2 regions of the Lysinibacillus sp. EB106-09-02-XG168 genome follow, and region 2 is predicted to be linked to the other one. Evidence: riboswitches for the same ligand, from Rfam matches in the RefSeq annotation. Region 2 holds a riboswitch; the other holds the start of a gene.

Region 1 (6,988 bases), 3.9 Mb from region 2:
ATGCTTCAAAATCGATTGGTGTTAAAGTACCTGTACGATCTAAACGGTTCATGTACACATTGATCGGACTCACAATTAAGTGGAAGTGCTTCGACTGTGGTACATACACTAAGAATGTTAATAGAATTAATAAGTGCGCCCACCACATTACATAGAAAACAACTGCCGCTGCTGATGCTGGTAAGAAGCTAAAAATAGCAGCAATGCCAGAAGCAACTGGCTCTGTATAAGTTAGTTCTTCACCATGCCAAATTAGTCCCATACCATTTGCAAGCAATGTGGATACCATTAACCCGCCAATGAATATTAAAACAAGCCCATTTTTCCAGCCTCGTTTTAGCCGTACTAGCTTTTCTACATAACGACGGTAAAATGCCCACACAACCGCCACTAAAATCATTAATACTACAAGCTCTTGGAAGAATGTAAACACACTATAGAAAATGCCAAGCGGCAAATGTGATCCAGGTGCTAACCCCTTCCAAATTAAATCAATGGCACCTAGCTGCACCATCAAAAATCCATAGAAGAACATAACGTGAATTAAACCACTCTTCGGATCTTTTAATAGCTTATTTTGGCCAAGTACATTGACCATAAGATAACGAATTCGTTCTTGAACACTTTCATCAAACTCAACCTTTTTCCCCAATTGCACAAACTTATAGCGTGTTTTTAACAGATAGAAAAATAACCCTACTGCATAAAGCACAACCACGACTGTTAGAACAATGTTTGCAATTACTAATGGACTCATGGTTGGTCCCCCCTTTAGTTTGTCGTAAGTTTCTCTCTTTGTAGTGAATTTGCTAGTTCAATCATTATATTCCTATTCTAATAAATGAGTGAGCATTCAGTCAACATAAAACGGAAATATTTCTGATAATTTTATATTCTTACATTTTACAAGAAGAAAAGCCACCCTGAATTTCCAATACAGGCCAATAACCACTAAAGAGATTTATTCATTTATATTATAAATCTGTCTTTTAATTGTATTCAGATACCAAAAAAGCCGATTTGCATCATGTTTTTTGATGACAAATCGGCTTTTTTAGCGCGCTAGATTTCAAAGTAGTTATTTTATTTCAACGTGATGCCTTTAGCCTTTCGTTCCTCTCCTCGCGGTCTCAAGTCGCCCTTAGTTGATAAAAACTGAAATTATTCCGATAAAAGTTAAAATTGTTCCGATAAAATGAGATTTTGTTCCGATAAATCTTCAAGTACTCATCGAAATCCAATAACCACAACTTTAGGTAGTTATTTTTTAAACACATTGCCGCTTCGAATATATTCAATATCCGCAACATTCAATCGGAAATTCACAACACGTGCAACTGCAAATAAATAATCAGATAGACGGTTTAAATATTTTTGTACAATTGTCGGTACATCTTCGATTTCCTTCATAAGCGTTACCATTTGACGCTCTGCTCGACGTGCTACTGTGCGAGCAATGTGTAAAGTTGCAGCTGCTGGTGCACCGCCTGGTAGTATAAAACGTTGTAACGGTGGTGCTTCATCTGACAATGCATCAATACGCGATTCCAACACTTCAATCGGCTGCTCTGTAAGCTTATAATGACGCTCCTTCATAACATTAGCAAGGTCTCCGCCTGCATCAAAAAGCTCATGCTGAATCGTTTCTAAATCAATTAGAATATCCTTGAATAGCTCACGATCTAGTTCACTAATAGCCTTACCAATAAAAGAATTTAATTCATCGATGGCCCCATATGTCTCTACGCGTAAGCTGTCTTTGTCAACGCGTCCACCGATAAGACTTGTTTTCCCTGTATCGCCTGTTTTCGTGTAAAGCTTCATTTCTCTCATCTCCTAGAATTGTTTTTTACCAATTTCGCCTTGGCGTAATTGTTGTTGTCGCTACGTTAGCACTACGCTTTCGCACAGATAAACAATGCGTCCGGATTTTGAATTGTGCCCACACAATTCATACCCTTGAAAATCCGTGTCATCCGTCGGCGGCATTATCTTCATTCAGCAGGTGTATCTGCTGAATGAAGATAATTTTTTATTGCCTGCACAGTCGTTTCAAAAACACCTCTACCGATGATCTTACCTACATCAGTAATGGGACCGCCGTACAGCATTTCTTCCCCTTTTTGTGTCGCTGCAATCAATAAACTATCTGTAGCTGTACCTGTTGCAATCGTACCACTAAGCTCATCACGAATATTTTCTGATTGCAATGCCTTTGTTTTCGCCTCATTAGCTGTCATCATTGCTTGGAAAAACGCTTCTTCTGATAAACAACCATTCACGATGACCCACGTATTTATAGTACCAATATATGGTCCATCTTGTCTTTCATGTGCACGAGATACATCAACAGCATTACCAACCCCAGCCGTAACAGCTACAAGAACGCTACCAAAAGAAGCTTGAAATTCATTAATAGCTACAAGATTTGTTGGGACAGCTGTTAACATGACGACTGTACTTGTAGATGAAAAGTGCTCCTTTTGTAAAAATTCGGCGACCTCTCTCTTTACATCATTAATCACATAATCTATTGGTACAGAGCGATTTAACAGACAATCATACCAGCCAATACCCGGGTTATGTACAGCTGAGGACACCGTTTTTAAAGGAAACTCTGATCGAAGCTTAATGTAATGATCTGTAACAGAGAAATTTTCTTTTTTAATGACAGCACGTTGCTGATGTTCAACGGAGGCTGGCATCATTGTAATTTGAGGCTTTGGAATTTCTGGATGTGCATAAGTTGCCACTCGAGCATGATAGACATCTTCGATTTGCGAAGCGACTAATACTTCATGCGGCGCCCCAAATGCCCGCATCCGCCCTTCCTCCATTAGTAATAATTCATCACAGTAAAGAGAAGCTAAATTCATATCATGCAGTACCATAATAACGGTCAAACCACATTCTATTGCTTCCTTTCGTACCATATCTAAGATTTGACGTTGATGCGCAATATCTAGATGGTTGGTCGGCTCATCTAGTAGCAATATCTCCGCTGTTTGTGCAAGAGCTTGGGCGACAAAAACCCTCTGCTGTTCACCGCCCGACAAAAATTCCATCGGTGTCTGTTCATAGCGTTTTACACCTGTTTGCAGCATTGCATGTTGCACTGCTTGTTCATCACGATCAGACCAGCTTGAAAAGAAGCCTGTTTGATGTGGATAACGTCCAAGCGATACAGCCTCCCTTACACTGTTTGAAAAGGCATTAGCATGTAATTGTGGCAGCACTGCCATCTTCTTTGCTAATGCACGAGCAGTATAAGAGCTACTGTTTTTACCATCTACTACTACAGTGCCTGCAGTTGCTGGTAGTATGCCACTTATTACTTTTAACAGTGTGGATTTCCCACTACCATTCGGCCCTAAAATCCCTAGTATTTTACCTTTTTCAATGGAAAAACTTATATCGTGGACGATCGGTACGTCTTCATACCCCCCGGAAAGATGTTCAACAACAATCATGCCCGTACCCCCTTGCCTCTACGTTGTTTATAAAAAATATAGGAAAAAACGGGCGCCCCAATAAATGCAGTAATGACACCTATCGGCAGCTCTCTTGGCATAATAATTGTTCTTGCTATTAAATCACAAATAATTAGCAAAGTTGCCCCATTTAAAAACGATAATGGCAATAAATGACGATGATCTGAACCCCAAACCATTCTCGTCATATGAGGAACAACTAAACCAACAAAGCCAATCGTTCCAGAAACAGCTACCGCTGCTCCTGTCAACATGGATCCACCTACTAAAATAATATATTTACTACGCTTAACATTGACACCTAAATGCTTCGCACGTTCTTCACCATATAACAGAACATTTAACTCACGTCTTTGTGTCCAAAGCATAATAGAGCCAATAATGACAAACGGAATGATCATCTGAACGTAAGGCCAACCACGCATCGACACTGAACCGAGCAACCATCCGATTACTTGGCGTAGCTCCTCACCAGATAATGCTATCATTAATGAAATCAAGGAACCTAAAAATGAACTAAATATTACCCCTGTTAAAATAAGAGTTTCCATTTTTAGTGAACGGTCTACTATTCTAGCAAAGCCCATAACAGCAAACATTGTTAATATGGCCCCTATCATACTAAAGACTGGCAATGTAAAATGACCGATTACAGGTATTGAGACACTAAAGAAAATCGTCATCACCGCGCCCACCGATGCACCTGAGGAAACACCTAACGTATAAGGATCAGCCAAAGGATTTTTTAATAGGCCTTGAAAAGCTGCCCCTGCAATAGCAAGTGATGCCCCTACAAGCCCTGCTAGCATCACTCGAGGTAAACGAATCTTCCATAAAATATTGGCAGCTGTTTCATCGGCCGCCTTATTCCACAATACTTCTAATGGAGTATGAACTGAGCCTATCGATACACCACACCAGATGCTAATGATTAAAAGTGTAATTGCTGTTACATAGGCTACAATTGTTTTACTCATTTAAATGCCTCTGGGTAAACAGCCTTTGCTATTTCCTCAAAACCATCAGCTAATCGTGGACCTTGACGACTTGTCGTACTTTCATCCACTTGTACAATAGCTTTATTTTTTACGGCAGTTATTGTCTCAAAGCCTGGACGTTGTGGAATTTTCGTTAAAATATTCGGTACATAATTATATGCCACAACAATGACATCTGGATTTTTCGCAATAATTTGTTCAGCTTCAATTGGATACCAGTCATTTACATCTGCTGCCACATTTTCGGCATGAATCATTTCTAGCATTTCATTCATAAATGTACCTCTACCAGCTGTATAAATCTGTGGCTCATCAGACGATTCTACAAAAACTTTCTTTGGCTCAACACCCTTAAGTTTTGTTTCAATTTCTTCAACTTTAGCCTTCATATTTGCGACTATTTTTTTAGCCTCTTCTAGTTTTCCCGTTGCACGACCAAGCTGTTCAATCGTCGTGTAAGTCTCATTAAAGTTTTTGGCATCCGCTACAACAAATACTTTCACACCTGCAGCCTCAAGCTGTTCAATTGCTCCTTTTAAATTCCCCATACCCGATGCATGAGCAAAAACGATATCTGGCGTTAACGCAATAATTTGTTCAATATTAAAATCTATACCGCCAACCTTATCTCTTTTAGTAGCCTCTGCTGGATAATCGTCATTATCTGATACACCCACTATTTCATCATTTAAGCCAAGACCAAATAAAATTTCAGTGTTACTTGGAATGAGAGAAACTATTTTTTCAGGAGGTGCTTCTAGCGTAATATCTTTGCCAATAGCATCCGTTATCGTCATTGGAAATATTGCTTGATCTACTTTAGCTGTCTCTTGCTGCTCAGCAGATGACGGCTTGTCATTTGTCGTCTCTTTTGTGTTGCATGCTGCAAGCAAGCCAACAGCTAAAAATGCTGATAATCCTATTTTCCAAAATTTCTTCATGTGAATCCCCCTTAGTCTATCTGTGCATAAAGTATTTAACGACTTGTTTTTCTGATTGATCGATACATTTTAGGTTTTTATCGTTTAAGGTAGTGCAGGTGTCGCTCAACGTTGGGTTTATCTTTCAATGTTGTGTGGTTATTGCCCAACTTTGTGGGGTTATCGCCCACTTTTCCAAATTTATCGATATTCAGCTTACAAAACAAATACCCCTCATCATAAAAAAATGAGGGGGTCAAATTTGCACAATATACATATACAAAATCCACCATCCTATCCTCGTAGGCTACAACGTGTTTTCTATAAAGGCAGGTCTCCTGGCTCGTGCTTCATACGCTTTTTCAAGCCTTCCCGAAATTTTCAGTGGCGCAGATTGAAAAAACTCACACATACAGTGGCGGGACCGCATCGGAATTACACCGATTTCCCTTTTCACTTTACTTAAGTAAAGAACCTTTATAATATTCAGTTGATTGTATTATACATGAAAATTAAAGAAGTCGCCTCCATTCGAGACGACTCTTCATCAAATCAATTAGCTCGGCATAATTGCCGCGGTCGCACAGATAAATCGTCACAGGACGTGGCGTTCTTAGACTGGGTTCCTCTATTTTGTCTGGACACCCGCTGAAAAAAGTTAAACTATATCTGAAAAATACTGTACCGTTTTCATCGGTGCACCCATTTCTCGTAATGCCCATGTGTTCTCTAAATAAATATCTGCTAACTTCTCATATTTGCCGCCGAATCTTTGTGCCCATTCAACTGCTACAACACTTTCATATAAATGTGCCATCTGCTCTGCGACCTTTTTTGCCTCAAATGTTTTTGTTGCATCATCTAAACGGCTAAATGTTTGCAAAGTTGAATCTAGTTTTGCTAATTGCCCTACTACAATTTCAACTAATGGACTATCAGTTAGTTTTTCTAGACGTTCCTCCATAACACGAACAAACATTTCGTGCACATGAAACTTATCAACTAAGCGAATGAGCTCTAAAGCTAAAATATTCGCAGTCCCCTCCCACACGGTAAGGACCTGTGCATCTCTTAATAACCGTGGTGTAACAAAATCTTCAATATAGCCGTTTCCGCCATGTAATTCAATGGCTTCACTCGCATAATGTACAGCTTGCTCCGCCGTTTCTTTTTTCATGATTGCAATATACAAGCGGTTCAAAATGATGTCCTCTTTATTCCCCTGTCCACTAGTTACTTTATCGTACAGCTGAATAAGATCAAAAACCGTAGCAACTTCTACATGTAGCTTGGCAGCGAATTTCCCTAGTGTATCCTGAATCATAGGATATTGCGTTAAAGGTTTACCAAATGCATGGCGATTTGTCACATAGTGCTTCGCCTCTAAATAGCCGCGGCGCATAATGCCGATAGAAGCAACTGCATTGCAAATTCTTGATAAATTTAGCGCCTCCAACATATAGTAAATCCCTTTATTCGGATCACCAACAACATATGCTAGTGCCCCATCAAATTCCACCTCACCAGAAGGCACTGCTCTAACACCAAGTTTATCCTTTAAACGCCGAACGCGCAGGTT
Region 2 (6,988 bases):
TGTTTCTCTATTGGGGCAGAGCTGTTATCCACTTTACTCGTTTTCTTTCCCACCCAAGCGAAGCAGTTATCCTTTTTATCCATCCAAAAAGCTGCCCTTGATAAAGGACAGCTCCAAAATACTATTTTTTAATATCAATTATTTAAATAACTCAGGGTATACTGCTTTTGCGATTAACTCAACAGCTTCCCCAATTCGAGGACCTGGACGATTTGAAATATCAGTATCTATATAATAAACCGCTTTATTTTGAATGGCCGTGATTGAATTCCATCCATCACGAGAAAGAATTTCTTCCGTTGAGTTTTTCACATAGCCTACTGTTGTTAAAATAACATCTGGGTTTTTTGCAATGATATCTTCCTCAGATATTGGTGCCCAGCTTTGGAGATCAGCGAAAACGTTGTTAACGTTTGCAGCATCTAAAATTTCTTGTTGGAATGTACCAGAACCAGCTGTATAGATGTCTGGCTTTGGACTAATTTCTAAATAGATATTTTTCGGTTTTTTCACATCTTTAACTTTCGCTTGGACACCTGCAATTTTAGCTTTAATATCTTCATTTAACTTTTCGCCTTTATCTTTGATGCCCATAACCGTTGCAACTTGTTCAATATCCCCATAAACATCATCAAATGATTTAGCTGATTGAATGGCAAACACTTTAATACCCGCATCTTCGAGACCTTTTAAAGCATTTAAATTTTCTTCATCTTTGCCTCCAGTTGTATAGGCAATAACGACATCTGGCTTTAGGGCTAAAATACGCTCGCTATTGAATGTTGTAGAGGTAGAAACACGCTCAATTTTTTGCGCTTCTTCTGGATACGTATCAAACTCTGTTGCACCTACGATTTTATCGCCAACGCCTAGCGCAAATAAAATCTCTGTATTACTCGGTTGTAATGAAACAATAGTTTTAGGTACTGCATTAAACTCAACTTCTACACCACGGTCATCCTTAACTTTATAGCTAGTAGTTTTCTCAACTTGTTGATCTTCTTTAGAAACAGCATCTTTATTTGTATTCTCTTTCGTGCCACAGCCAACTAATACAAGTGCCAACATCAACACAGAAAGCCATTGTAGCCTAAACATTTTCTTCATTTCATTATTTCTCCTTTTTCTTTTTCATCGGGTATGATTTACTAATAAACGGTATTTCAGCAATACCAGCATGCTGATTCATATAGACAGCCATTACAAAAAATACATTGGCTAGCAATCCTAAATAATCAAAGAGAATAGCTTGTACTTCGCGTTCTTCAGATACTTTGTGCAAAACACGGTATGATTTTTTCGCCTCACTACGGCATAAATGTAATGCAGAAGCTGCCTCTGATCCTTGAGGTAATACAAAGTTTTGTATCTCCTCTTTAACATGACTAACATAAAAATCATAGCGATCACTTAGCCAAGTCAAATCATCTTCGGTTACTGCTAATTTGCCTCGGACTGAGCCATTTACATGGTAAGCCATTGGCAAAATGGTAAGTAAATCATCTGCTACTACCTCTACCGTTTCCTTTTTAACCGCCGCCAATGCTACACCAATATGTGTTGTTAGGCTATCCGTTCGAATTTCAAAATCTACTGTTGATGCCTTTTCACGCATAAATGGGTAACAAGAATAACGTGCATCTTTTTTCAAATCTAAGTCCCCGCTTTCCTTCGTGAAAAATTCTTACCTTATTAACACCACAGCTACATCAGGTGAATTATAAGCGCATAAAAAAACGTTGTTCCCACTCCTAAGGAAACAACGAAAAATAGCATAAATAGTGTCGCATAAATACGACATAGCCTATGTATTTGCCGCATATTCTCTCAGCTTCCGAAGAGTTATCTATACGTTCAAACAAAGGTCGGTCTCCTGGCTTGTACAGTTCACTACGTCCATAAAAAACCTTCCCATCGGATAATTCGACAGTGGTATATCTTTACGACTTCTGTACTTACAGTTGCGGAAACAGCTCCGGTTTTTCACCGAATTCCCGATTATGCTATAGTTCAGCACCTTTATTCTGCAAGAATTATTCACTTGTTATGCAGTTTATCATAGATTGATAGGAAAAAATAGCTGAGGAATTTAGAATAAACAACGATGGATAAAAATCATGCAGGTATGACCATATGCACGTGGATAAATTCACTGCCCCATTGGGTATTCAACCCACTCGTGCAAATATTTGTTATGCCTCATAAATTAAAGCAATTTACTTTTTCATAATGAAAGGATTTGCAAAAAATAGCCATTTCATAACTTTTATCGGATGGCATTTTTATATTTCTTTTTGGATTTAACATCTTTCTCTTCCTCAATTAAACGCTGTGCAATTTCTAGTAGTTTTGGGTCATTTGTTGCATCGAATAGCTTTTTAAAGGATACAATAATATCATATCGTATTAATGTCGGGTGCTTTTCGTCTAAGCATGTTTGATATCTTTTAGCCAAATATGATACGACTAAATCTCTTTGTACCTGCCCCGCTAAGCCTATTTTCCAAATTGCCTGTAAAGTATGCCTCACCGTGACTGTTTCTTCATCATACGTAACTGCCCAAATCTTTAAGAAGTCCTCTAATACTCTTTCTTCAGGATCGCTTTTTGCTGCCAGTGCGCATAAAAATTGTGCAGCACTTGCACGTATATGTCCATTTTTGTATGTAAGAGTTTGAACTAGTTGTTCCCAAACTGAATAGGTCCAATCAACTGGTTCCTGCATAATTTTCAATAATTCTTCGTATGATTTGTATTGAATATCACGGTCACGCTCTGTTAAATTACTAAAAAGTTGCAAAATCTCTTTTTCCATGATTCATCCCTACCTTTATTGTTTCAGAACGTAAAAAATAGTGTACTTGTAAGTGTTATCTCATTTACCATTACCATCATGCGTTACTTTGCTACTACAAAATAAAAGTCTCTTATAATTGTAATTTCAGAGCGAGATCCCCAATCGTATATTTCAAAATTATCAGAAATGACGTTCAATATGCAAGAATCTTTTCTTTTAGCTATATGTAGATAGAGGAATACTCATTAGGATTATTATTGGAGTTATCTCAATTATTAGCCTTCGATTGAGTCCATGCAAAATACGCAATAACGAAAAATTGGTGCTAATTCTTTTTTCGGCTGTATTATCATTTTTATGACTGGGGCTATAGTTGTAAATATATCTACTTATGTAAATTTATTCATTACAAAAGTTATTTTATTCATTATTGACCAAGTAGTCGAGCCTAAATTAATGAATAACATTATGCGTTTGCCCAATAGGTTTAATCGTAGAATCTTAACTATAGTTTAAACAGTTGATAATTTCCAGTACCGTCAAATAATAAAAAAGGTTATCCTTGTAATTTCTTTTACAAAGATAACCTTTTCGCTATTTAAATCGTCTATATAGTACGGCTTATTAAATACGACCGAAGCCTACTAAATATTGATTCCACCAATCAAGTGATTCAATGACAACACCTTTATTTTGAGCATCAATCATTGTGTTGTTTCCTAAGTAAATACCTACATGCGCTATACCTGAACCATAGCTGAAGAATACTAGATCACCTACACGTGCTTCACTTGCTGAAATACGTTGTGTTGTTAAATATTGTTGTGATGCTGTACGTGGTAAATTTACGCCCGCTTGTTTGTAAGACCATTGTACAAGACCTGAACAGTCAAATCCTGTTGATGGGTTACTACCGCCCCAAACATAGCTACGACCTAGGAATTGTTTCGCAACTGAAATAGCATCACCTGAAGATGCAGTGCCTGCTCCTGAACCAACAACCACTTTTTGTGATGATTTTTCATTGTTAGCTTTGCTACTATTATTAGCATTGCTATTGCCATTATCGTTAGTGTTAGTGTTTGCATTGTTGTTTGTTGCTTGTACAACTGGAGTAGCTGCTTGAAGTGCACGTAAACGAGCTGCCTCTTCCTCTGCTGCTTTACGTTCTGCTTCTAAACGCTCTTCTTCTTGTTTCGTTGCAATTTGTGCTTTTAATGCAAGAGATTTCGCTTCATTTTCAGCTTTTTTTACTTCCATTTCGCTTTCCTTCTCTTGAAGCTCTTGGAATTGCTTTTGAAGCTCTTTTTGTTTTTCATCTAATGTTGCTTTTTGTTTCTCTAAGCTAGCCTTATCTGCTTCTTGTTGATCTACTAATTCTTGGTCAGCATCCATTAATGTTTTTACCGCTACGACACGGTCCATTAAATCCGCAAAGCTTTTTGATTCAAGAACAGCATTTAAATAAATACCTACAGTATTATCTTGAGCTTGGTAAGCAGCCATACGGTCACTTAAAATCGCTGAACGTTGCTCAATACGTTTTTTAGTATCTACAATATTTCCATCAACTTCTTTAATGTCTGCCTGTACTTTGTTAAAAACTTTTACTTTTTCATCGATCTCTTTTTGTAGGTTTTTTAGCTCTTCTTGTAGCTTTTTAACCTCTGTATCTATTTTAGCTTTCTTATCAATCATTTGTTGAGATGTTTCTTCAGCGTGCACTTGAGTCGGTTGAACTGTATTAAATAATAAGCCGCCCGCTAGTGCTAATGCTAGCACCATCGACTTACGCCATTTATTGCGCTTTCCCACGTTATTCTTTCCCTTCACTAGTCAATTTCGTTCGTAGAATTTTAATGTCATCATTGGAACGATTTCTTTTATTTATTCTTATATTTTATTAGCCTTTTAAAGTTTAGCACTATTAGCATAACTTTTATACTATTTCTCGCCTTTTTAATGGTTTAGTAAAACTCGCAACATTCTTGTAACATTTACGTAAATCCCGATAAATTCTACAAAATCACGTTTTATTCTACATATCAACGTTTTTAACTACTTTACCATTAGTCCTGCTATCTGTTTTGTAATGTTTTTGTAATATTTCTAGAAAACATTTTTAACATAAAAAAAGGTAAGGGAACATTTTCCCCTACCTACAAATAATGTGTAACCATAAACAAAGACTGATTTCTCTCCGAGTTGCGCTTCTATTGCTTCATGGAACGAAGCGCTTGGATGGAAAGCCGCACTAACAGAATGGCACATAGAAATAATCCTAAGTATGCTGCTGTATTTAAATAGATCGCATACGTGTCATGAATAAATTGTGAAATGGCTAAAAGTGCTACAGAAATAATGCCAAAGGTAATACCAACGAGAAGCAAGACGAAACGGGAAAACAGATTGGTAATAAAACGAGCATTATCCGCATCTGAAAAAACATCGTGATGTAAGATAATTTTCCCACTTTCTACCCGTTGAATAAGCTGGTCAACTCGTCTTGGCATTTTGCGTAATGTCGGAATAAGCATGGATAATTCTTCTTGTAAATGTTCCTTTGTTGCCATCGGTTCTTTAAATGGCCTCAGGAAGGATGCCCGCATATATGCGGATGAAAAATCTTTGGCTTCCGTAAAAATAGCAAAGCTTGGGTCAATTACCCGTAGTGTGCCATCCAGTGTTACTAAGGAACGCAGTGCTAAGCCTACTACAGGATAGAAAGCAAGACCAAAATCACGAACAACTGTAAATAACGCATGTATCAATTCCTCTGTTGGAATTCGATCCACGTAAGAGATTTTCAAAAGAATTTGATCTATGGCTTGCTCCATCTTTCCACGGTCTGCATGGCCCGAATTTTCAACCAATAGTGTTAAGCCATCGTATAAAACACTTGCATCATTTAGCTGAATTCCCATTAAAAATAGCTTTAAGCCCTCTTGTTGTGTAGCTCCCAAACGGCCAACCGCTCCAAAATCAAGCAGTATCGGTGTGCCATCCGTCTCATCAATATGAATATTCCCCGGATGTGGATCTGCATGGAATATACCAGAAAGAAGCATCTGCTCAAAGAAGGAATATAAAACAGTCCGTGCAAACTGCTTCCGATCACTTTCAGATCGGTTAAATTCAGCTGTAGCATTTGCAACACTTTTTCCTCGTACATATTCCATGACAATAATATTTTCATTACAATATTCTGTATAGATTTTAGGGATCCGCACCTTATAATCGCTTTTGGCAAGTGCCTTTGTCACCTGTAATGTATTGCGAGCCTCAATATCTAAATGGATTTCCTCGCGTAATCCATCTGCAAATCCTTTTGCAAGATCTCGAAAACCAAGTGACTCAGCCCATGTAGACTTGTACGAAAGCCAATTAGCGAATTCCTCCAAAATGTCGAGGTCGTCTCGCATAATCCCCTTCACTTCTGGACGCAGTAACTTTACCACGACTTCATCAAAATTTTTCAATCGCGCCTTATGGACTTGTCCAATGGATGCCGCCGCAATAGGCTCCATTTGAAAGTTTGCAAATATTTCATTCATAGGCTTCGGAAGTGAATCTTCTAAAATTTGTGTTACCTGTTCTGGTGGTAGAGGCTTCACACTATCTTGTAGCCTCTCTAACTCAGCAATAAAGATAGGCGAAAATAGTTCCTTACGAGTAGAAAGTACTTGACCAAATTTAATAAATATCCCACCACATTGCTCCAAAGTTACTCTTAAAGCAATGGCAAGCTCTTTTTCATTTTCACGTTGTCTTGCGTATTTAATCGTTTGAACAACGCCATTTGTCACTGCTATTTTCAATACATGTCGCAAGCGTTTTTGTTGTCGCCAGTAGCTTCGAAGGCGCATGAATAAATTTTTTTGCCCATTACGATGATCTGTAGCCCTCATACCACTTGGATCGAAAAGCTCAAAAACGAGATAGAGCAACATCGAAATTAGTAGCATGCTACCAATCCAAATAAGTGTGCTGACCTCTGTCACTGTTTGCATCATTGGTTCGTATAAAAAATCTGTATGACGTAAATAGGTATACCAATAAACGAAGGACGTTAGTGTCACACTAATGACTACAGAAAGAACCCTACGTATGAAATTAATGTTTGAACCAATTAATCGGCCACTGACAAAATAAATAAGTCCTGATACAACAATGATTTGGATTAAAAATTTC

The links. Region 2 has a riboswitch for cobalamin ahead of AC3WSO_RS22505 (hypothetical protein). Riboswitches for the same ligand answer to the same signal wherever they lie in the genome.
Region 1: linked by a shared signal. The riboswitch ahead of AC3WSO_RS03655 (ABC transporter substrate-binding protein) and the one ahead of AC3WSO_RS22505 (hypothetical protein) in region 2 are both predicted to bind cobalamin.

Annotation. Positions count from the first base shown of each region.
Region 1 covers NZ_JBYTDN010000003.1:542,432-549,419, reverse strand. Annotated here, with positions in the region: gene AC3WSO_RS03675 (heterodisulfide reductase-related iron-sulfur binding cluster) at 1-757, opposite strand, end outside; gene AC3WSO_RS03670 (cob(I)yrinic acid a,c-diamide adenosyltransferase) at 1,261-1,824, opposite strand; gene AC3WSO_RS03665 (adenosylcobinamide amidohydrolase) at 1,995-3,470, opposite strand; gene AC3WSO_RS03660 (FecCD family ABC transporter permease) at 3,467-4,468, opposite strand; gene AC3WSO_RS03655 (ABC transporter substrate-binding protein) at 4,465-5,430, opposite strand; cobalamin riboswitch at 5,721-5,903, opposite strand; gene AC3WSO_RS03650 (acyl-CoA dehydrogenase family protein) at 6,068-6,988, opposite strand, start outside.
Region 2 covers NZ_JBYTDN010000003.1:4,453,070-4,460,057, forward strand. Annotated here, with positions in the region: gene AC3WSO_RS22500 (ABC transporter substrate-binding protein) at 139-1,107, opposite strand; gene AC3WSO_RS22505 (hypothetical protein) at 1,112-1,651, opposite strand; cobalamin riboswitch at 1,847-2,036, opposite strand; gene AC3WSO_RS22510 (hypothetical protein) at 2,267-2,815, opposite strand; gene AC3WSO_RS22515 (C40 family peptidase) at 3,422-4,630, opposite strand; gene AC3WSO_RS22520 (ABC1 kinase family protein) at 5,011-6,988, opposite strand, start outside.